Regions from separate parts of the Variovorax sp. GW821-FHT09D05 genome, predicted to be linked through region 2. Evidence: predicted binding sites of a transcription regulator. Region 2 holds the regulator's gene; each other region holds the start of a gene.
What was found. Region 2 encodes LexA, which represses DNA repair genes until DNA is damaged. Its sites were predicted from a motif close to ACTGTATNNNNATACAGT; they were not measured.
Positions count from the first base shown of each region.

Region 1 (5,393 bases), on a different contig from region 2:
CCTGCAGCAGCGCGATGTGGGCGGGCTTCTCGGCGAAGCCGGTCAGCGGCACCTGGTGCGCGCGCTGCGTGCCTTCGATGCGCACGCCGTCCACCGTCTTCGGCCCGGTCCAGCCCTTGGGCGAGCGCAGCACGATCATCGGCCAGCGATGCCGCTGTCCGAAGCCGTCCGAGCGCGCCTCCACCTGGATTGCACGGATCGCATCGAGCGAAGCGTCGAGTGCGTCCGCCATCAGGCCGTGCATCAGCGCGGGGTCGTGGCCCGACACGAAGCGCGGTTCGTAGCCGTGGCCGCGCATCAGCTGCGTGAGCTGCTCGTCGCCGACTCGCGCGAGCACGGTTGGGCCGGCGATCTTGTAGCCGTTGAGATGCAGGATCGGCAGCACCGCGCCGTCGCGCGCGGGGTTGAGGAACTTGTTGGAATGCCAGCTGGCCGCGAGCGCGCCGGTTTCGGCCTCGCCGTCGCCGATGACGCAGCAGGCCAGCAGCTCGGGGTTGTCGAACACCGCGCCGTACGCATGCAGCAGCGAATAGCCGAGCTCGCCGCCCTCATGGATCGACCCCGGCGTTTCCGGCGACACATGGCTCGGGATGCCGCCCGGAAACGAGAACTGCGTGAACAGCCGCTTCAGGCCTTCGGTGTCGCGCGAGATGTGCGGGTAGACCTCGGTGTAGGTGCCTTCGAGGTAGGTGCTGGCCACCACGCCCGGCCCGCCGTGGCCGGGGCCGGCGATGAAGATGGCATCGAGGTCGCGCGCGTTGATGGCGCGGTTCATGTGGGCGTAGATGAAGTTGAGCCCCGGCGTGGTTCCCCAGTGCCCGAGCAGGCGCGGCTTGATGTGCTCGAGGGCCAGCGGCTCCCGCAGCAGCGGGTTGCTCATCAGGTAGATCTGTCCCGCGGACAGGTAGTTGGCGGCGCGCCACCAGGCGTCGAGCAACGCGAAGCGCGCGGGGATGGCAGGGGCGGGGGAATGTGGCATGGGGACGGCTCCGATGGACCGAAGCGGCGCCGGCCATCGGACCATCATGCGGCGCGCATGCGCACCGCCCTGTCAGGAAAGCGCCCGTGAGGCTGCGCGCGCCGGCGCGCCCCGCTCAGGCTACTTGAGCCAGCCGCGCCGGCGGAAGTACCACATCGGCACCAGCGCGCTCGCCGCCATCAGCACGATGGCATACGGATAGCCCATGGCCCAGTCGAGCTCCGGCATGAACTTGAAGTTCATGCCGTAGATGCTCGCGATCAGCGTGGGCGGCAGCAGCGCGACGCTGGCCACCGAGAAGATCTTGATGGTCTTGTTCTGGTTGATGTTGATGAAACCGACGGTCGCATCCATCAGGAAGTTGATCTTGTCGAAGAGAAAGGCCGTGTGGTTGTCGAGCGACTCGATGTCGCGCAGGATCTGCCGGGCTTCCTCGAACTGCTCGGCGTTGAGCATCTTGCTGCGCATCATGAAGCTGACCGCGCGGCGCGTGTCCATCACGTTGCGGCGGATGCGGCCGTTCAAGTCTTCCTGCCGCGCGATGGCGCCGAGCACTTCGCCGGCCAGCTCGTCGCTGACATTGCCCGAGAGCACCTTCTTGCCGGCCACTTCGAGCTCGTCGTAGATGTTTTCCAGCGTGTCGGCCGAGTATTCGGCGTCGGCGTCGAAGAGCTTGAGCATCACTTCCTTGGCGTCTTCGATCAGCCCCGGTGCGCGACGCGCGCGCATGCGCAGCAGGCGGAACACGGGCACGTCTTCGTCGTGGATCGAGAACAGCACGCCGCGGCTGCGCAGGTCGGTGTTGTGCTGGTTGAGGATGAAGGCCACGCGCACGGTGCGCGGGTCTTCGTCGTCGTCGATCAGGAAGTCGGAGCGGATGTGCAGCTCACCGTTGTCTTCTTCGTAGAAGCGGGCCGACTCCTCGATGTCCTCGTCCATCGCGTCTTCGGGAATGGACAGGCCGTAGTACTGCTTGATCCAGCGCTTTTCTTCGAGCGTGGGCGACTCGAGGTCGACCCAGATCGGCTGGAACTTGGAGAGCTCCTCGAGCGCCTCGATTTCTTCCTGAACGAGGCGGCCGTTGGCGAGCGTGAAGATGTTGAGCATTGGCTCACTCCCGGGAATGACTGAACGATGGGCGAGGGAGGGGCGCTTTCAATTCCCGGGCCCGACGTGCGCTAAGAAAAACGCGTCAGTGAAAGGGAGTTGAAAGCTGCCGAGACGGGGCGGTTTCCATTGGGAAGAATCTCCGGTTGCAGCGAGGCGCGATTATGTCACCGGCCACATGGCAGCACGGTGGCTGGACTGGACGGGCATACAGTAAAGTCGTGCCCATGCAGACCGCTGCGCTCCCCGTTTTTTCCGCTGTCGCGAAGACCCAGGCCGAGCGCCTGGCCGACGCGTTGGCCACGCTCAACGACGCGCAGCGCGCGGCGGTCGAACATGGGGTGGGAGCAGCCATTGCCGAGCGTGACGAGCGGCCACTGCTCGTGATCGCCGGCGCAGGTTCGGGCAAGACCAGCACGCTGGCGCACCGTGTCGCACACCTCATTGCCGGCGGTGTCGATCCGCAGCGCCTGCTGCTGCTGACCTTCTCGCGCCGTGCCGCGCAGGAGATGGAGCGCCGCGCAGGCCAGGTGCTGGCACGCGTGCTCGGCCTGAAGTCCGAAGCCCCGCCCGCGCTGCCGTGGGCCGGCACCTTCCACGGCATCGGCGCGCGGTTGCTGCGCGAGTACGCACCGCAGATCGGGCTCGACGAGAACTTCACCATCCACGACCGCGGCGATGCCGAAGACCTGATGGGGCTGGTGCGTCACGAGCAGGGCCTGTCTTCCACCGTCAATCGTTTTCCGCGCAAGGGCACCTGCCTGTCGATCTACTCGCGCTGCGTGAACACGCACGCGCCGCTGGCCGATGTGCTGAAGGAGGCCTTTCCCTGGTGCGGTGAATGGGAGGCCGAACTGAAGAAGCTGTTCGGCGCCTACGTAGAGGCCAAGCAACGGCAGAACGTGCTCGACTACGACGACCTGCTGCTCTACTGGGCCGAGATGGCCGCCGAGCCCGCGCTGGCTGCGAACATCGGCGAGCGCTTCGACCACGTGCTGGTCGACGAGTACCAGGACACCAACCTGCTGCAGGCTTCGATCCTGCTCGCGATCAAGCCCGACGGGCGCGGCGTGACAGTGGTGGGTGATGACGCGCAGTCGATCTATTCCTTTCGCGGCGCGACGGTGCGCAACATCCTCGACTTTCCGTCGCAGTTCACGCAGGCCGCGCGCGTGGTCACGCTGGAGCGCAACTACCGTTCGACGCAGCCGATCCTCGATGTCTCGAACCGCGTGATCGCGCATGCGGCCGAGCGGCATGCCAAGACGCTGTGGACCGACAAGCCCTCGGCCGGCAAGCCGCTGCTGGTGCTCGTGCCCGACGAAGCGGGGCAGGCGCGCTGGGTGGCCGACAAGGTGCTGGCGCACCGCGAGGGCGGGCTCGCGCTGAAGTCGCAGGCGGTGCTGTTTCGCACTTCGACGCACAGCGCGGCACTCGAACTCGAACTGGCGCGGCGCAACATCCCGTTCGTGAAGTTCGGCGGGCTCAAGTTTCTCGAGGCTTCGCACGTGAAGGACCTGCTCGCGGTGCTGCGCTTTGCGCAGAACCCGCGCGGGCGCATGGCGGGCTTTCGCGTGACGCAGTTGATCCCGGGCATCGGCCCTGTCACGGGCGCGCGCCTGCTCGATGCAATGGACCAGGCGGCCGACCCCGCTGCGGCGGTGCGTGACTTCGTGCCGCCTTCCGCGGCACGCGCGCAGTGGGCCGACTTTGCCGAGGCCTACGCCGCCTTGCGCGCACCCGCGCTGAAGTGGCCGGCCGATGTCGAGCTGGCGATGGACTGGTATCTGCCGCACCTTGAGCGGCTGTATGAAGACACTTCCGGCGTGCGGCGCGCAGACGTGGAGCAACTGGCGCGACTCGCGGCCGGATATGCCTCGCGCGAACGCTTCCTCACCGAACTCACGCTCGACCCGCCCGAAGCCACCAGTGACCGTCCGGGCCCGCCGTTGCTCGACGAGGACTATCTGATCCTCTCGACCATCCATTCGGCCAAGGGGCAGGAGTGGAATTCGGTGCACGTGCTCAACGTGGTCGACGGCTGCCTGCCGGCCGACGTGGCGCAGAGCGCGCACGAGCTGGAAGAAGAGCGCCGGCTGCTTTACGTGGCAATGACCCGGGCGCGCGACCACCTGCACCTGCTGATACCGCAGCGCTTCCACATCACGCAGCAAGCGGCGCGCGGCGACCGGCACTTGTATGCCAACCGCACGCGCTTCATCGCCGATGCCGATCTCGAAGGCTTCGAGCAGCAGACCTGGCCGCCTCCGCCGATACGCCCGCCGGCCGTGCCGCCGCCGAGCGCGGTGATCGACCTGCGCAACCGGATGCGCGCGGCCTGGCGCTGAATCGCTGAGCGGGCTGCTGGCCCTTCCGGTGGCAGGGTCACACGTGGACCGGGGCTGAAACATTTGTTCTCGAAGCGCTGCATCGCCTGCCCCGCGAGCGCCAGCTGCTATTGATTCGCTAGCGTGTGAAAAGCTGCGCACGAAGCCGCAAAACCCCGGGCAACTCAGGTATTGCAATACCGTGACAGCTTGGGCATAGTGAATCGACCCACCCCTCTTTCCTCTTCTTCCCTTCCTCCCGTTCCCCCTCTCAAAACTCCCGTTTTTCGCCGGCCACGCTGCATTCCGTAGCGCGGTCATTTCCCCAACCGTCAATTCCAGGAGGTCATTCATGAATTTGACGATCAGCGGTCATCACCTCGACGTCACCCCTGCCTTGCGCACCTACGTCACGAGCAAGCTGGACCGGATCACCCGACATTTCGACCAGGTTGTCGATGTGAAGGTGATCCTCACGGTGGAAAAGCAGAAGGAAAAGGAACGCCGCCAAAGGGCGGAGTGCAACATTCACGTCAAGGGCAATGACATGTTCGCGGAGTCGAGCCACGCTGATCTCTACGCTGCGGTCGATGAACTGGTCGACAAGCTCGACCGCCAGGTGGTGCGCCACAAGGATCGCCTGCAGGACCACCATCACGCGGCGCCCAAGCGCGTGATGTAAGAGCCCCCGGCTCGCATCAAGGCCGCCTTCGGGCGGCTTTTTGTTTTCCGACTGTTGCGGTAGGGCTTTGGCAAGCCCCCAGAGGGAAGCACGAGGCCTCAGGACAACATGTAGACAGAAAGTAAATAGGGGGACTGGGGGTTTTTACCAAGCGGGTGCATAATCGCCCCCGCTCTGCACCCACCATGAATCGCCTCGCGTCCATCCTGCCGCCCGCTCAAGTGCTTGTGAGCGTTGACGCTACTAGCAAGAAACGTGCTTTCGAAGAAGCCGGCCTGCTGTTCGAAAGCCTTCACGG
Region 1 covers NZ_JBWKOZ010000011.1:293,684-299,076, forward strand. The annotation lists gene AC07O3_RS28470 (phosphoketolase family protein) at 1-979, opposite strand, end outside; gene corA (magnesium/cobalt transporter CorA) at 1,100-2,086, opposite strand; gene AC07O3_RS28480 (ATP-dependent helicase) at 2,314-4,434, shown strand; gene hpf (ribosome hibernation-promoting factor, HPF/YfiA family) at 4,766-5,095, shown strand; gene AC07O3_RS28490 (PTS sugar transporter subunit IIA) at 5,281-5,393, shown strand, end outside.
Region 1: AC07O3_RS28480 (ATP-dependent helicase) is a predicted target of LexA. The motif match lies at 2,284-2,301, and genes of this name have one in related genera.

Region 2 (5,393 bases):
GACGCAACTCCGCCTTGCCCAGCCCTTGGGCCGACGCTCGGCGCGACACAAAATCTAAGAACCGTCCGAGGACACCATGAGACTAATTTTGCTGGGCGCGCCCGGGGCGGGCAAAGGCACGCAAGCGGCCTTCATTTGCCAGAAATACAGCATTCCCCAGATTTCGACCGGCGACATGCTGCGCGCCGCCGTCAAGGCGGGGACGCCGCTCGGGCTACAGGCCAAGGCCGTCATGGACGCAGGCGCCCTTGTCAGCGACGACCTGATCATCAATCTCGTCAAGGAACGCATTGCGCAGCCCGATTGCGCAGCCGGCTTCCTGTTCGACGGTTTCCCGCGCACCATCCCCCAGGCCGACGCCATGAAGGCAGCCGGCGTCAAGCTCGACTACGTGCTCGAAATCGACGTGCCCTTCGGCGACATCATCGAACGCATGAGCGGCCGTCGCTCGCACCCGGCATCGGGCCGCACCTACCACGTCAAGTTCAATCCGCCCAAGGTGGAAGGCAAGGACGACGTGACCGGTGAAGACCTGATCCAGCGCGAAGACGACAAGGAAGAAACCGTGCGCAAGCGGCTCGACGTGTACAGCCAGCAGACACGCCCGCTGGTCGACTACTACTCCGCCTGGGCCAAGACCGACCCGGCCGCCGCGCCGAAGTACCGTGCCATCAAGGGCGTGGGCACGGTTGACGAGATCACGCAGCGTGCGCTGGCTGCACTGAGCAGCTGATCCTGATCTGATTTCCGAAACCGCCCCTTCAATGGGGCGGTTTTGTTTTCACCCCAGCAGTTCCAGCATCAGCGCGATGCGCGCCTTCACGGGCGTCAGCGCACCCGCATCGCGGAGCTGATCCCCGGCCTTCGGCAGGATGGGTCCATTCGCGCAGCGAGTAGCTCGAACCACCGCAACGCCCGCGTCCTGCGCCTTGAGCGCTGACGCTTCCAACGCATGGTGCAGGGTGCCGTTGCCGGTGGCGGCGAGCACCAGCCCGCGCACGGGCCCGGCAGCGCCGTGCTGCAGCAGGGCTTCGATCACAGCTCCGCTGGCGCCGGCATGGCTCATGACGATCTCGACGCGGGGCCACTGCACGCTGGTCGCCTCGAAGAGCTTCGACGCCTGCGACGCCGATCCCTCAGGCCACTCCCGGACACGGCGTACCTCTCCTTCCTCGACGTAGCCGACCGGCCCCGCATCACCTGAAGCAAAAGCATCGAGTCGGTAGGTGTGCACTTTCTGGATGTCGATGCCGCTGTGGATTGCGCCGGCGCACACCACGGTCACGCCCCGTGCGCCTTCCGTCGCGGCAACGCTGATGGCGTCGCGCACGTTCTGCGGTCCGTCGGGCGCCAGTGCGGTGGCCGGACGCATCGCGCAGGTGAGCACCACGGGCTTGGACGGAGCCAGCACCGAGTGCAGGAAGAACGCCGTCTCTTCGAGCGTGTCGGTGCCATGCGTGATCACCACACCCGCCACGTCGGCCTGCGCCAACCAGTGCGCACAGCGTCGGGCCAACTGCTGCCAGATGTCGAACGACATGTCCTTGCTGTCGACCTGCGCCACCTGCTCTGCCTCCAGAGCGACGCCCTCGGACGCCTCGATCCCGCCCAGCAGATCGGCAACGCCCACCTGCCCGGCGGTGTAGCCGATGTTGTCGCCGCTGCTGGCTGCCCGGCCAGCAATGGTGCCGCCGGTGCCCAAAACCACCACACGACGGCGCACTTCAGGCGAAGAGGAATTGACCATGGCTTGTCAACTTTTAAAAACTGGTTAAAAATACAGGTACTGGATATCTAGCCAGTGCCGCAAGGAACCACATATGCAGTTCGCCGTGAAGCTTACAGCCCGCCAGCAGCAGATCCTGGATCTCATCCAGAGCGCCATCGCACGCACTGGTGCGCCACCCACCCGCGCCGAAATCGCCAATGAGCTCGGGTTCAAGTCGGCCAACGCCGCCGAAGAGCACCTGCAGGCACTAGCCCGCAAGGGCGTCATCGAGCTGGTCAGCGGCACCTCCCGCGGCATCCGCCTCAAGGGCGACGCCTTGCGCTCTCTCAATGAAACGCGCCACCGCGAGGGCGGCCAGTTCTCGCTCTCGCTGCCCGGCATGGCCCAGCTGGCGTTGCCGCTCATCGGTCGCGTCGCAGCCGGCTCCCCCATCCTCGCGCAAGAGCACGTCGACCAGACCTACTACGTCGAGAACACGTTGTTCCAGCGCCAGCCCGACTACCTGCTCAAGGTGCGCGGCATGTCGATGCGCGACGCCGGCATCATGGATGGCGACCTTCTCGCGGTGCAAGCCACCAAGGAAGCGCGCAACGGCCAGATCGTGGTCGCGCGCCTGGGTGACGAAGTGACCGTCAAGCGCCTGAAGCGCAACAAGCAGGTCATCGAGCTGCACGCCGAGAACCCCGACTACCCGACCATCATCGTCCAGCCCGGCGAGCCGTTCGAAATCGAAGGCCTCGCAGTGGGGCTCATCCGCAACACCATGCTGATGTAGGCCTCACGGCCTGCTTTCCGCAGCACCCCATCCGGCAGCAACAGGTGGCGGGCGTATGGCGAAGAGTCGCCATCACCCTGTCGCGGCCGATTCAAGAAATCCTGCCTGTGTTCAACCTCATACTTTTTTGGAGTTCACATGGGAATCGCCCTCCTCGCCATCGCTGATTTCTGGATGCCGCTGCAATCGCTGGCCAGCCGCCTGATGCCGGCACGCCGCCCTCACCGCAGGGATCACCTCGACGCAGCTGAAACCTCGGCCGGATTGCGGTATGTGGCAGTACGCCCCGCCTGCACTGCCCGCTCCAGCGGCACTGCAACGCCCACAGCACCGGCGCGCCCGTTGCGCGTGGTCCGCGTGGTCGACGGCAAGGGCCAGCAGCACAGCAACCGCGTCGTGATCTCTGGCCGCATGGCCGACGTCTGCGCCGAACTCGACCGGCTGGCAGCACTCGAAACCGCCGAAACCATGGCCACGGCACCGCGCTCGACACGCCTGCATTGAGCCCGAACACCCCTGCGAGCGGCTGTGGGGGCGGGTATCCAAACGTTCACGGGCACGACATTCCAATGCTGCGAGGCACAATGGCACGCCATGAACATTGTGATCCTCGACGATTACCAGGACGCCGTGCGCAAATTGCGCTGCGCCGCCAAGCTGGACGCGTACGCGGCCAAGGTCTACACCAACACGGTGAAAGGCATCGGGCAACTATCGGTCCGCCTCAAGGATGCCGACGTGATCGTGCTGATCCGCGAGCGCACCCATATCTCGCGCCAGCTGATCGAGAAGCTACCCAAGCTCAAGCTCATCTCGCAGACCGGGCGCGTCGCCGGGCATATCGACGTCGCAGCCTGCACCGAGCGTGGCGTGGCGGTGGCGGAAGGCTCGGGCTCTCCGCAAGCGCCTGCGGAGCTCACTTGGGCGCTCATCATGGCTGCCATGCGCCGGCTGCCCCAGTACATCAGCAACCTCAAGCACGGTGCATGGCAACAGTCAGGCCTCAAGTCGGCCTCGATGCCGCCCAACTTCGGGCTCGGCTCGGTACTCAAGGGCAAGACGCTGTGCATCTGGGGCTATGGCCGCATCGGCCAGCTGGTCGCGCGCTATGGGCAGGCCTTCGGAATGCAGGTCGTGATCTGGGGCCGTGAAGCCAGCTGCGCCAAAGCCCGTTCCGACGGCTTCCAGGTCGCGCAGAACCGCCACGAGTTCTTCGCCGCTGCAGACGTGCTGTCGGTGCATCTGCGGCTCAACGAAGAAACCAACGGCCTCATCACGCTGGAAGACCTCTCGCGCATGAAACCGACGGCGCTTTTCGTCAACACCTCGCGCGCCGAGCTGGTCGAAGCCGACGCCCTGCTCGCCGCACTCAACCGCGGCCGCCCCGGGCTGGCCGCCATCGACGTGTTCGAGAGCGAACCGCCGTTGCAAGGCCACGCGCTGTTGCGCCTCGAGAACTGCATCTGCACGCCGCACATCGGCTACGTCGAGCAGGAAAGCTACGAGAGCTATTTCGGGCAGGCCTTCGACAACGTCGTGAGCTACATCAACGGCAACCCCACGAACATCGTGAATCCCGGCGCGCTGCAGGTCCGCCGGTGAGCCGGCCGGCGCCACAGGGAGCGCTCTGGGCGCTGCTCGTCGGCAATTTCGTGATCGGCACGGGTGTGATGGTGGTGCCCGGCACGCTCAATGAAATCAGCGCATCGCTCTCGGTCACGGTCGCCACCGCAGGGCAACTGATCACGGCTGCCGCGGCGGTAATGTGCATCGGCGCTCCGTTGCTGGCCGCTGCGGTCGCGGGCTGGGACCGTCGGCAGCTGCTGGCCATCACCCTGCTCTGGTACGCCGCCGGCCACGTTCTCTGTGCGCTGATGCCGAGCTTCGGCGCCCTGCTTCCAGTGCGCATGCTCACGGTGATCGCTCCGGCCATCTTCACGCCCCAGGCTGCGGCCTGCGCCGGCATGCTGGTGCCGCCCGAGCATCGCGGACGCGCCGTCACCTTCGTCTTCCTCGGCTGGTCGATGGCATCGGTGCTGGGCCTGCCCATCGGCGCGCTGATCGGTGGGCATCTGGGCTGGCGCATGGCATTCATGGCAATCGCGGCGCTCAGTGTCGCGAGCGCGACATCGATCTGGCTCACCTTGCCGAGCGGCATCCGCCCTGCCGCACTGACCGCCGAAGCATGGTTGCGTGTGCTGCGCAGCCCTGTGCTGATGGGCATCGTGTCGGTCACGGCGCTGCAGGGCGCCGGCCAGTTCGTGCTGTTCAGCTATTTCGGGCCGATCCTCAAGCAGAGCTTCGGCGCCGACGCCACCACGCTGAGCGTGATGTGGGCGCTGTTCGGCGTTTGCGGGCTGATCGGCAACATGGTGGTCAGCCGGTACATCGACCGCGTGGGCGCCGGCCGCATGGTGCTGATCACGACCGTGCTGATCGCCTCGAGCCTTCTGGTGTGGCCACTGGCCTCCACGCTCGCCTGGCTGGCCGTTGTGCTCGTTCCCTGGGGCCTGGGTTGCTTCGCCACCAATTCGGCCCAGCAGGCCCGTCTGGTGGGCTTGGCGCCCGCGCTCGCGCCTGGCTCGGTGGCGCTCAACAGTTCCGGCATCTATACCGGCCAGGCCGTGGGCGCTGCGCTCGGCGGCTGGCTGCTCGCCAATGACGCCGGCGCCTGGATGAGCTGGGCCGGCCTGGGCCTGGTGCTGATCGCCATTTCGCTGAGCGTGGCTATCGACCGCAGCCGCGCCGCGCAGCCTGAAAACGCCTCCGCGTAAAACCCGTCACGCCCCGTCCGCACGGGGCTGCAAAATCGGAGCCTTCGACAGCAGCATCTGCGCGGCACCTGCGTCGACACCTGCATTGGCGCCTGCACGGCAGGCCCGGAACCAC
Region 2 covers NZ_JBWKOZ010000003.1:234,200-239,592, forward strand. The annotation lists gene adk (adenylate kinase) at 77-733, shown strand; gene AC07O3_RS09055 (asparaginase) at 782-1,747, opposite strand; gene lexA (transcriptional repressor LexA) at 1,821-2,504, shown strand; gene AC07O3_RS09065 (hypothetical protein) at 2,643-3,008, shown strand; gene AC07O3_RS09070 (D-2-hydroxyacid dehydrogenase family protein) at 3,099-4,106, shown strand; gene AC07O3_RS09075 (MFS transporter) at 4,103-5,278, shown strand.

Region 3 (5,393 bases), on a different contig from region 2:
GATGGTGAGCTTCGCCAGATCGCAGGGCTGGTGGTGCGCATTGGCGCTGTTGCCTTCGGCGCGCGCCAGCGACAGCAGCTGGTTCACCGTGTGCGTGGCGCGCTTGCTCGCGCGGCCGATCTGCTTGAGCGATTGCTTGAGCTCGTCGGCATTGGCGCCTTCGCGCTGCGCCAGGTCGGCTTGCATGCGCAGGCCCGCGAGCGGCGTCTTCAGCTGGTGCGCCGCGTCGGCCAGAAAGCGCTTCTGCGTGCCGATCGAATCGTTGAGCTTGTCGAGCAGTTCATTCACCGACGACACCAGCGGCACCACTTCCAGCGGGACCGACGATTCGTCGAGCGGGCTCAGGTCGCCCGGGCGCCGCTCGCGGATGCGCGCCTCCACCACCGACAGCGGCTTGATGCCGCGCACCAGCGCCAGCCAGATCAGCAGCACTGCCAGCGGCAGGATGGCGAACTGCGGCAGCAGCACGCCCTTGATGATCTCGGCCGCGAGCACCGACTGCTTCTCGCGCGTCTCGGCCAGCTGCAGCAGCGTGGGCGGCACGTCGTCGGTGCCGCTGGCGATCCACATCGAGGCCACGCGTACCTCCTTGCCATGCAGGGCGCTGTTGTGCAGGAACACCTGGCCGGCCGGCAGCGGCTCGTCGAGGCCGGGCATCGGAATGTCGCGCTCGCCGCTCAGCAGCGTGTCGTGGCCGTCGAGCAGCTGGTAGTACACGTGGCCGGCGTCGTCGGCCCGCAGGATCTCGCGCGCCGATTGCGACAGCACGAACTGCGTATGCCCTTCCTTCACCGTCACCAGTTCGGCCAGGGCCTTCACGTTGTGTTCGAGCGCGCGGTCGAAGGGCGCGTTGGCAATGCCCTGCGCCACCAGCCAGGTGACGCCGATGCTCACCGGCACCAGCAGCAGCAGCGGCGTGAGCATCCAGTCGAGGATCTCGCCGAAAAGCGAGCGCTGCGCACGCTGAAAGAGCTTCATCGCGCCGAGTCCTCCGGCGTGCCGCCGCCCGCGCGTGGCGGCTGCCGCGTCGTCGTCACTGGATCTTTTCGAGGCAGTAGCCCAGCCCGCGCACCGTCGCGATGCGCACCGGCCCCTTCTCGATCTTCTTGCGCAGGCGGTGGATGTAGACCTCGATGGCGTTGAGGCTCACCTCCTCGCCCCATTCGCACAGGCGGTCGACCAACTGGTCCTTGCTCACCAGCCGGCCGGCGCGCTGCAGCAGCACTTCGAGCAGCCCTAGTTCGCGCGCCGACAGCTCGATCATCTTGCCGTCGATGGTGGCCACGCGGCCGGCCTGGTCGTACACCAGCGGGCCGTGGCGGATGGCGTTGCTGGTGGTGCCCATGCCGCGCCGCGTGAGGGCGCGCACGCGCGCTTCGAGCTCCTGCAGGCTGAAGGGCTTGGCCATGTAGTCGTCGGCGCCGTGGTCCAGGCCCTTGACGCGTTCCTCGACGCTGTCGGCCGCGGTGAGCACCAGTACCGGCAGCTGCGAGCCGCGCGCGCGCAGGCGCTTGAGGATCTCGATGCCGTGCAGGCTGGGCAGCCCGAGGTCGAGGATCAGCAGGTCGAACTCGTCGTGTGTCATAAGCGCGGTGTCGGCCTGCGAGCCGTTCGCCACGTGGTCGACCGCCGCGCCCGAGGTGCGCAGGCTGCGCAGCAGGGCATCGGCCAGCACCTGGTCGTCTTCGGCAATCAGAATCCGCATGCGTCACCTCCGGCCTGTTCGAGCGCCGAAACGGCGCCGTTCACATTTGTCTCTGGGGCGAGTCTAGCCCGCTGTGTAGGCTTCCAGTCCGATGGTTACCACGGTGGCGATCTCGTCGCCGACGCTGCTTCGGAACTCGCTCTCGGCCTGCGTCACCGCGCTGCGGAAGGCGTCTAGCCAGGCCAGCCCGTCGGCGGTGAAGAGCACGCGCCGCGCCCGCGCGTCGAGCGGATCGGGCCCGCGCGTAACCAGCCCCCAGGCTTCGCACTGGTCGACCAGCGCCCCCATGGCCTGCTTGGTCATGCCGGCGCGCTCGGCCAGTTCCGTGAGGCGCGAGCCCTCGCGCGCCAGGTGCCGCGTGATGTGGATGTGCGCCGCGCTCACCTGCGCGCGCGCCGCGAGGTTCGACAGCGCCAGCGGCACGTCGACGTCGTGCGCCATCAACTCCAGCACGCGCTCGTCGAAGCGGCGCATGGCGTGGCCGAGCAGGCGGCCCAGGTGGGTCTGGCGCCAGGCATCGGGGTCGGTCGGGAAAGCAGCTTTGGCCATGGCGGTAAATGGTAAAGCAAACTGACCAAAAAATGGGTTTACGCCAACCCATCAGCCCCTACACTACTGTTCAAGCATCCAGCCTGTAGTTAAAAGCAGATCGGATGAAACCCAACACAAACCGTTGATTTTCAAGGAGTTTCCACATGGACGCAGTCGTCAAGGGCGCAAGCATCTCGGTCGCCAACAGTGAAAAAGCCAAGGCGCTGCAAGCCGCGCTGGCCCAGATCGAAAAGCAGTTCGGCAAGGGCACGATCATGCGGCTCGGCGAAGGCGAGGCGCTCGAAGACATCCAGGTGGTTTCCACCGGCTCGCTGGGCCTGGACATCGCGCTGGGCGTCGGCGGCCTGCCGCGCGGCCGCGTGATCGAAATCTACGGCCCTGAATCCTCGGGCAAGACCACGCTCACGCTGCAAGTCATCGCCGCCATGCAGAAGCAGGCCGGCACCTGCGCCTTCGTCGACGCCGAGCACGCCCTCGACGTGCAATACGCCCAGAAGCTCGGCGTGAACCTGTCCGACCTGCTGATCAGCCAGCCTGACACCGGCGAGCAGGCCCTTGAAATCGTCGACTCGCTGGTGCGCTCCGGCGCCGTCGACCTGATCGTCATCGACTCGGTCGCCGCGCTCACGCCCAAGGCCGAAATCGAAGGCGAAATGGGCGACTCGCTGCCCGGCCTGCAGGCCCGCCTGATGAGCCAGGCGCTGCGCAAGCTCACGGCCACGATCAAGAAGACCAACTGCATGGTCATCTTCATCAACCAGATCCGCATGAAGATCGGCGTGATGTTCGGCTCGCCCGAAACCACCACCGGCGGCAACGCGCTGAAGTTCTACGCCTCGGTGCGCCTGGACATCCGCCGCATCGGCACCATCAAGAAGGGCGACGAGGCCATCGGCAACGAAACCAAGGTGAAGGTGGTGAAGAACAAGGTCTCGCCCCCGTTCAAGACGGCGGAGTTCGACATCCTGTTCGGCGAAGGCATCAGCCGCGAAGGCGAGATCATCGACATGGGCGTGACCGCCAAGATCGTCGACAAGTCGGGCGCCTGGTACGCCTACAACGGCGAGAAGATCGGCCAGGGCCGCGACAACGCCCGAGAGTTCCTGCGCGAGAACCCCGAGCTGTCGCGCGAGATCGAGAACAAGGTGCGCGAGTCGCTGGGCATCCCGCTGCTGGCCGCCGATGCCGGCGCCACGCCCGAGAAGCCGCAGAAGGCTGCCAAGGCCGAGAAGGCCGACAAGGGTGAATAAGCCAGAGCGCGGCTCCCCGGGGGCCGCGCGAGCGACCCCCGAATGGCATTCAACGCCCCGTCCCTCAAAGGCCGCGCACTGCGCCTGCTGAGCCAGCGCGAGCATTCGCGTGCGGAGCTGGAACGCAAGCTGGCCAGACATGAAGAAGAGCCCGGCACGCTGGCGAAGGCGCTCGACGAGCTGGCAGCGAAAGACTTCATCAGCGAGCCGCGCGTGGTGGCCTCGGTGCTCAACCAGCGCGCGGCCCGCTCGGGCGCGCTGCGGGTGAAGCAGGAGCTGCAGGCCAAGGGCATCGCGCCCGAGGCCATCGCCGAAGCGATAGCTGGGCTGCAGGAAACAGAAGTCGAACGCGCCACGGCCGTGTGGCGCCACCGCTTCGACGCGCCGCCCGCCGATGCGAAGGAGCGGGCCAAGCAGATGCGATTCCTGATGGCGCGCGGTTTTTCGGGCGCCGTCGTGTCCAAGGTACTCAGGAGCGATTTCGATGAAACCGACGAATGAAGACCACGCCGCGCAGTCCCGCGTCATCACTCAGCGCGTGCAGTGCGAATGGCGCCGCGCCTATGTGCTGACGGCAGATCCGAAGCGCTTGCCCGACTGGGCCAGCGGCCTCGCCAAGAGCGCGCTGGTGCCGCATGGCGACCACTGGATCGTGCGCACACCCGAGAGCGGCGAGGCCCGCATGCGCTTCGCGCCGCGCAACGATCTCGGCGTGCTCGACCACTGGGTCGCGCCCGAAGGCGTGCCCGAGGTCTACCTGCCGTTTCGCGTGATCGGCGTTGCGCCGGACGCCTGCGAGCTGCAGTTCACGCTGCTGCGCCAGCCGCACATGGACGATGCGGCCTTCGAGCGCGATGCGCAGTGGATCGCCCGCGACCTGCAGGCGCTGCGCAATCTGCTCGAAGCAGACTGACTGACCGACTCAGCCGCGCACCACGATCGGCGTGAACTTGCGCCGCGCCTTCAGCTGGTCGGCATTCCACTCGATGCCCAGCCCCGGCGTCTCCGGCGCCACCGCATGGCCGCCTTCGATGCGCAGCCGGCTCGTCGTGAGGTCATCGAGCTGCGGGATGTATTCCACCCAGCGCGCATTCGGCACCGCCGCGCACAGGCTCACATGCAGCTCCATCAGGAAGTGCGGGCACATCGCGATGTTGTGCGCCTCCGCGAGGTGCGCGATCTTCAGCCACGGCGTGATGCCGCCCACCCGCGCCACGTCGGCCTGCACGATCGAGCAGGCGCCCTGCTGGATGTATTCCGCGAACTGCGACGGGTGGTACATCGATTCGCCCACCGCGATCGGCACCGAGGTGCTCGCCAGCAGCTGCGCATGTCCGCGCACGTGCTCGGCCGGCATCGGCTCCTCGAACCATGCCAGGTCGAGCGGCGCGTACTGGCGCGCGCGGCGAATGGCCTCTGCCGCGGTAAAGCTCTGGTTGGCGTCGACCATCAGCTCGAAGTCCGCCCCCACGGCCTCGCGCACGGCCGAGAGGCGCGCGATGTCCTGCGCCACATGCGGCTTGCCGACCTTGATCTTCGCGCCGAGAAAGCCGTCGGCCTTCGCAGCGAGCGTCTGCTCGACGAGTTGTGCGGGCTCGATGTGCAGCCAGCCGCCCTCGGTGGTGTAGACCGGCACGCGCGCCTGCGCACCACCGGCCAGCCGCCACAGCGGCAGGCTCGCCGCGCGCGCGTTGCGGTCCCACAGCGCAGTGTCGATGGCCGCCAGCGCCAGGCTGGTGATGGCGCCCACGGCGGTCGCGTGCGTGTGGAAGAACAGGTCGCGCCAGATGGCTTCGTACTGCTGCGGGTCGCGCCCGATCAGGCGCGGCACCAGGTGGTCGTTCAGCAGCGCCACGATGGACGAGCCGCCCGTGCCGATGGTGTAC
Region 3 covers NZ_JBWKOZ010000002.1:546,353-551,745, reverse strand. The annotation lists gene AC07O3_RS07190 (sensor histidine kinase) at 1-978, opposite strand, end outside; gene AC07O3_RS07185 (response regulator transcription factor) at 1,034-1,705, opposite strand; gene AC07O3_RS07180 (MarR family winged helix-turn-helix transcriptional regulator) at 1,769-2,254, opposite strand; gene recA (recombinase RecA) at 2,401-3,507, shown strand; gene recX (recombination regulator RecX) at 3,550-4,008, shown strand; gene AC07O3_RS07165 (SRPBCC family protein) at 3,992-4,420, shown strand; gene AC07O3_RS07160 (mandelate racemase/muconate lactonizing enzyme family protein) at 4,430-5,393, opposite strand, start outside.
Region 3: recA (recombinase RecA) is a predicted target of LexA. The motif match lies at 2,337-2,354, and genes of this name have one in related genera.

Region 4 (5,393 bases), on a different contig from region 2:
ATCGTGTTCCATGTGCGAGCGGAAATGGAAGGGCGGCTTTCCCGGAAAGTGGAAGATACGGTCCCAGTAGAGATTGGCGTCGTCGGGGTGGCAGCGGTAATGCACCTCGATCGGCACATTCGTGCCCTGGTGCGGAACGAGCGCGCCGAACAGCCGGCCGAAGGGCATCAGCAGCGCGGCCCAGGGGGCGTGCCAGACCTCGTTCATCGTTCCGCGCACGCATACGTAGTCGCCGGAGAACGGCGTCATCGCGTAGTGGCGGCGGATGACGTCGCCGAGCCGGTCCCACGCGGGGCCGAGCGCCTGCTGGAAGACGGGTTGCATCGTCATCCTGCTGCCGCCGTTGCCGTGGCTTCGCTGCGCGCCTTGTAGAAGCGCAGGATGTTCTCCGAGGCGTCATTGAGCAGCATCTGCATGACCCGGTCCGCATACCAGTTGAAGCGCGTGCTCAGGCGCCACGACACTTCTACGCGCAGCTCGGTGCCGCCCTCACGCGGGGTCAGCGTGTAGGTGGCGTCGCGCAGGTCGAAATACTGGCCGCCGATCATGACGTGGTCGTCGAGCGCCCCGGCGGGGAAGGAGTCGGGCGAGAAGCGAAAGCGCCACTTCAGCAGGCGGTTGGGCTGCCACTCGGTGACGATTTCTTCGAAGTGCACGTTCTTCTGCCATTGCACCTGGCGCACGCGGCCCTCGGGCGTGTCGACGGTCACCCCGGACACCGGCATCGGCACGCCGATGCGGTAGGCCCATGCGTCGCCGACTTCGGCGGGGCGGATGTCGCGCGCGGCATTGAGTTCGTGCCACACGCGCTCGGTCGGCGCGGCAATGAAGAGCGTGCGCGAGGTGTTCGAGAACTGGTCCGGGTTGGGCAGTTGCGGCTCGATGCCGCCGAGCAGCAGCGGCATCAGGGCGAAGCTGTACAGCGCGGGCTTGGGCCAGTTGGTGATGCGGCACACGATGCCCATTGCCAGGCCGCCGACGCTGCCCATCACCGCGAACAGCGGAATGATGACGATGGCGCAGATGATGCCTTCGATGAACACCGCCAGCGTGCCGGTGACGAACAGCGCTGTCGCCACCCAGGGTGCCCAGAGGTAGTAGCCCCAGCTGCGCCGCTCGATGCGCTCGGCCAGGTAGACCGTGACCGCGCCGCACACGGCGGGCACGAAGTACACGAACGACCCGAGCATCGGGGAGAAGCGCTGGCCAGGCCCGCCGCTGAAGACGACACGCAGCACCAGCGCGACGAGCGCGCCCGCCAGGATCGGCCAGAACCATGCGAAGGGCATGCGGCGCCGGGCCTCGGCCTGCTCGGCGGGGGCGAGTTCGGAGAGCCTGCTTTCTTCGTTGTCGTTGCTCATGTGGAAACCTCTTCTCCTCGTTGTGCTTGTGTTGTTCGTTCTGTCAGTCGGCACGGCGCTTCGCCGTGACCATGCAGTAGTCGAAGTCGCGCCAGAACATGCCCAGCGCGAGCGCGCAGTAGCTGGCCACGATGTGCTTGCGCCGCCACGGGCTGAGCTTGCCGCGCGCCTTCCAGAGCTCGGCCAGCGTGAAGCGGGTGGCCAGCACCGGGATGTGCAGCGCGCTGGGCGCCACGCGCCAGCGCAGCGACTTCACCTCGATGTCGTCGAAGCCGTGCTCGCGCAGCGCGGCGACGAAGTCTTCGCGCACGGCCAGCGTGGGCACGGCCCAGCTGTCGGCCCACAGGCGGTGCAGCCAGCTTGCCAGGCGGCCGGGCCGGGGCCGCAGCAGAAAGCCGTCGACAACAGCCAGCCGCGCACCGGGCTTCAGCAGCCGTGCGGCTTCGCGGATGAAGTCGGCCTTGGCGGTGCCGTCGGCATAGCAGGCGCTCTCGACGGCCCACGCGCCATCGGCCTGCGCGGCGGGCAGGCCGGTGCGCGTGTAGTCGGCTTCGAGGTGCGCCATGCGGTCGGCCACGCCAGCAGCGGCGTCGAGCTTTGCGGCGATGCGGTTCTGCACGGCGACGTTGGTCACGGTGATGGCGTAGAGCGACGGATCGTCGCCGACCAGCGTGCGCGCGGTGGCGCCGGCGCCGCAACCCATGTCGATCACGCAGCGGCGGTGCGCGGTGCCGGGCTGTGCGTCGCCGAGCTGCAGCGCACGGCCGACCGCGCGGTTCATCTCCACCAGCATGCCTTCGCGCCGCAGCGGGTTCAGGCCCACGCGCCAGAAGCCGAAGTGCATGTTGTAGCTGGGGCTCCAGGCGCTGTAGTCGGTCGCTACTTCGGTGAAGTAGTCCTGCGTGTCCTCGGTCGTGATGGGCGCGCTGGCGTGGCTTGCCGGGGTGCGCAGGGGCGTTTCGTGCGGCACGCGAAAGTCGGGCTGGAAGACGGTGGGCATGGCGATTCCCTCGGTGGTTGCTTGTTCGTTGGTTCTCAGAGGCGGCAGTTGCCGTCGTCGCAGGAAGGCGCGACGCGCCCGGCCAGCCAGCGCGGAATGCGGTAGCGGTTGCGGGCCAGCAGTGCATAGGCGCGGTCGGCCAGCGGCGCGACGATCGGCAGGTCGAGCAGGAAGCTGCCGCTCGACAAGCCGACAGCTGTGCGGCAGATGCGGATCGCGGGCACGCCGACGAACACCCGGCCTTCGGCGTCCGACACGTGGATGGCCGCCATCAGCGCGTCGCGCGGAGCAGGGCCGCTGCTGAATGCTACTGGCGAGCAGTCGACCAGTTGCAGCCGCCCCCCCGCATCGCGCGCCTTGAGGCTGCCCATTTCGGCCGAGCAGATCGCGCAGCTTGCGTCGAAGTAGATCGTGAGCGGGTAGGCAGGAAGGGCGGTGTGGCTCATGTTGCTTTTGGTTCTCGATATTTCTGTCAAAACAGAAACTGAAAGGCAAAAAAAGGGGCCTCAGATCATCGGCAGGCTGGCATGGTGCGCGTCCGGGTCTTCGTCCTTGCCGCCCTTGCCGGTCGCAGCGGTATCGCCGCGCACGAACCTCTGCACGCTCGCGCCCAGCGTCATCACCTTGTCGAGCGTGCCGGGCGACAGCCGCAGCATTTCGTCGGCCCAGGTGGCGAGCTTGTCCATGAGTTCCATGGTGGAGCGGATGCGGTCCTGTGCATCTGCGGGTTCCTTCTGGAAGTCGGGGCTGGAGACCAGCTCGCGCAGCACGCGCACGGTGGGGTCGAATTCGCGTTCCTTGCGTTCGCGCACGACGGTGCGGAACAGCTCCCACACGTCGACGCTGGTCTCGAAATAGTCGCGCCGGTCGCCCAGCGTGTGGGTTACGCGCACGAGATTCCAGGCCTGCAGCTCCTTCAGGCTGTTGCTGATGTTGGAGCGGGCGACGCCGAGCGTGTCGCTCAGCTCCTCGGCGTTCATCGGCTTGCCGTGTGCGAAGAGCAGGGCGTGGATCTGCGAGACGGTGCGGTTGACGCCCCACATGGAGCCCATTTCGCCCCAGTGCAGGACGAACTTGCGTTGAATGTCGGTGAGTTCCATGGCGTCGAGTTTAGGATTTATGAAATTTCTGTCAATAGAGAAACTGAAAAACTGGCGACAACGGTGAATCAGTGGAATACTGTATGAATAAACAGTAAATCAAGCCTCGAAGGAGTTGCCATGCCAGCTGCCCGGATCCCCATTCACGCCATCAAGGGCCGCGGCGCGGCCACGCATATCGCGCATCGCTTCTCGAAGGACGAGCGCAACGCCTTCGACGACGGCTGGGGCACGCTCGAAGAAGGCGTGGCCGAGGCCGATGAGCTCCAGCCCATTGCCACCGAGGTGCGCTTCGAGGACGTGAAGTCGGTGCTCAACGGGAACGACTCGCCCGACATCTACTTCGACCGATCGCTCAATCCCTACCGCGGTTGCGAACATGGCTGCATCTACTGCTTCGCCCGGCCCACGCACAGCTACCTGAATCTCTCGCCCGGCCTCGACTTCGAGACCAAGCTGATCGCCAAGCGCAACATCGTCGAGGTGCTGCGCACCGAGCTCGGGCGCAAGAGTTACAAGCCCAGCTACATCGCCATCGGCACTGCCACCGACTGCTACCAGCCCATCGAGCGCGATCTGCGGCTCACGCGTTCGATCATCGAGTTGCTACAGGAAACGCGGCATCCGTTCGCGCTGGTGACCAAGTCGAGCGCCATCGAGCGCGACCTCGACCTGATCGCGCCCATGGCGGCCGACCACCTGGTGGCCGTGTACGTGACCGTGACCACGCTCGACGGCGAACTCGCCCGCAAGCTGGAGCCGCGCGCCGCCGCGCCGCATCGCCGGCTGCGCACCATCCGCACGCTGACCGACGCCGGCGTGCCGGTCGGCGTGAGCGTGGCGCCGCAGATTCCCTTCGTCACCGAAGACATGGAGCAGGTGCTCGAAGCCGCTTGGGAGGCCGGCGCGCGCAGCGCCTTCTACACGGTGGTGCGGCTGCCGTGGGAGGTGGCGCCGCTCTTCAAGGAATGGCTGATGCTGCACTACCCGCAGCGCGCCGACCGCATCATGGCGCGCATCCACGAGATGCGCGGCGGCAAGGACTACGACGCCGACTTCGCCACGCGCATGAAGGGCTCGGGCCTGTGGGCCGACCTGATCCACCAGCGCTTCGAGAAGGCCACGAACCGCCTCGGCTACAACCGTGAGCGCATTCCGCTGGATGTCACCGCGTTCCGGCCGCCTGGGGCTGCGGGGCAGGGCAACTTGTTCTAGCCGTACTCAGGCGCGCACTCGGGCCATCGATGGCGCGTGCCGCCCGAGCGGCGGTCGGCTTTTTCCGGGACCACGCCCAGCGCGCTCAGTTCCCTGCCGCGCAATTCGAGCCGGTGCAGGCACTCGAGAAAGATGTCGAGGTGCTCCGCGTCGATGCCGTCGAGAAGATCCATGTTGAGGCGGGCGACCCGCGGAAACAGCGCGTCGCAGAGCTCGCGGCCGGTGGAGCTCAGGCGCACATGTACTTCGCGGCCGTCCTGCGCATCCTGGCGCCGCTCCACCAGTTTCTTCTCGCTGAGGCTGCGCAGGCCGCGCGAAGTGCGCACACGGTCCAGTTGCAGGCGCTCGGCAAACGCGGAGGAGGTGATCTCGCCGATCTGCGCGAGCATGCCGATCATTCCCCACTCGCGATGCGTGATGCCGAAGCCGCCCTCGACCAGGCGGGTTGCCATGCCGCTGCAGGCACGAACCGCGCGCGACAGCCGGTACAGGAGCAGGTCGTCCAGGGAGCGCGGATCGCGCAAGGCATCTGCATTGGGAAAAGCTTGCATGCGAGTCGGAAATGAAGAACTGTGGCCAAGCCGCTTTGGCGGCAAGTGATTGATTAGATTAACTATTGACTGCCTGTTTATAACAAAGCAACAAAGGATAAATAGTGCCGGAGTAAGTATTGATATGCAGGTTTTTTTGAACACTCGTCAAGGTCAATTGGTCAGC
Region 4 covers NZ_JBWKOZ010000006.1:399,881-405,273, reverse strand. The annotation lists gene AC07O3_RS18930 (DUF4166 domain-containing protein) at 1-330, opposite strand, end outside; gene AC07O3_RS18925 (SRPBCC family protein) at 327-1,361, opposite strand; gene AC07O3_RS18920 (SAM-dependent methyltransferase) at 1,405-2,361, opposite strand; gene AC07O3_RS18915 (thiol-disulfide oxidoreductase DCC family protein) at 2,397-2,807, opposite strand; gene AC07O3_RS18910 (GbsR/MarR family transcriptional regulator) at 2,868-3,461, opposite strand; gene AC07O3_RS18905 (PA0069 family radical SAM protein) at 3,582-4,676, shown strand; gene AC07O3_RS18900 (MarR family winged helix-turn-helix transcriptional regulator) at 4,673-5,227, opposite strand.
Region 4: AC07O3_RS18905 (PA0069 family radical SAM protein) is a predicted target of LexA. The motif match lies at 3,540-3,557, and genes of this name have one in related genera.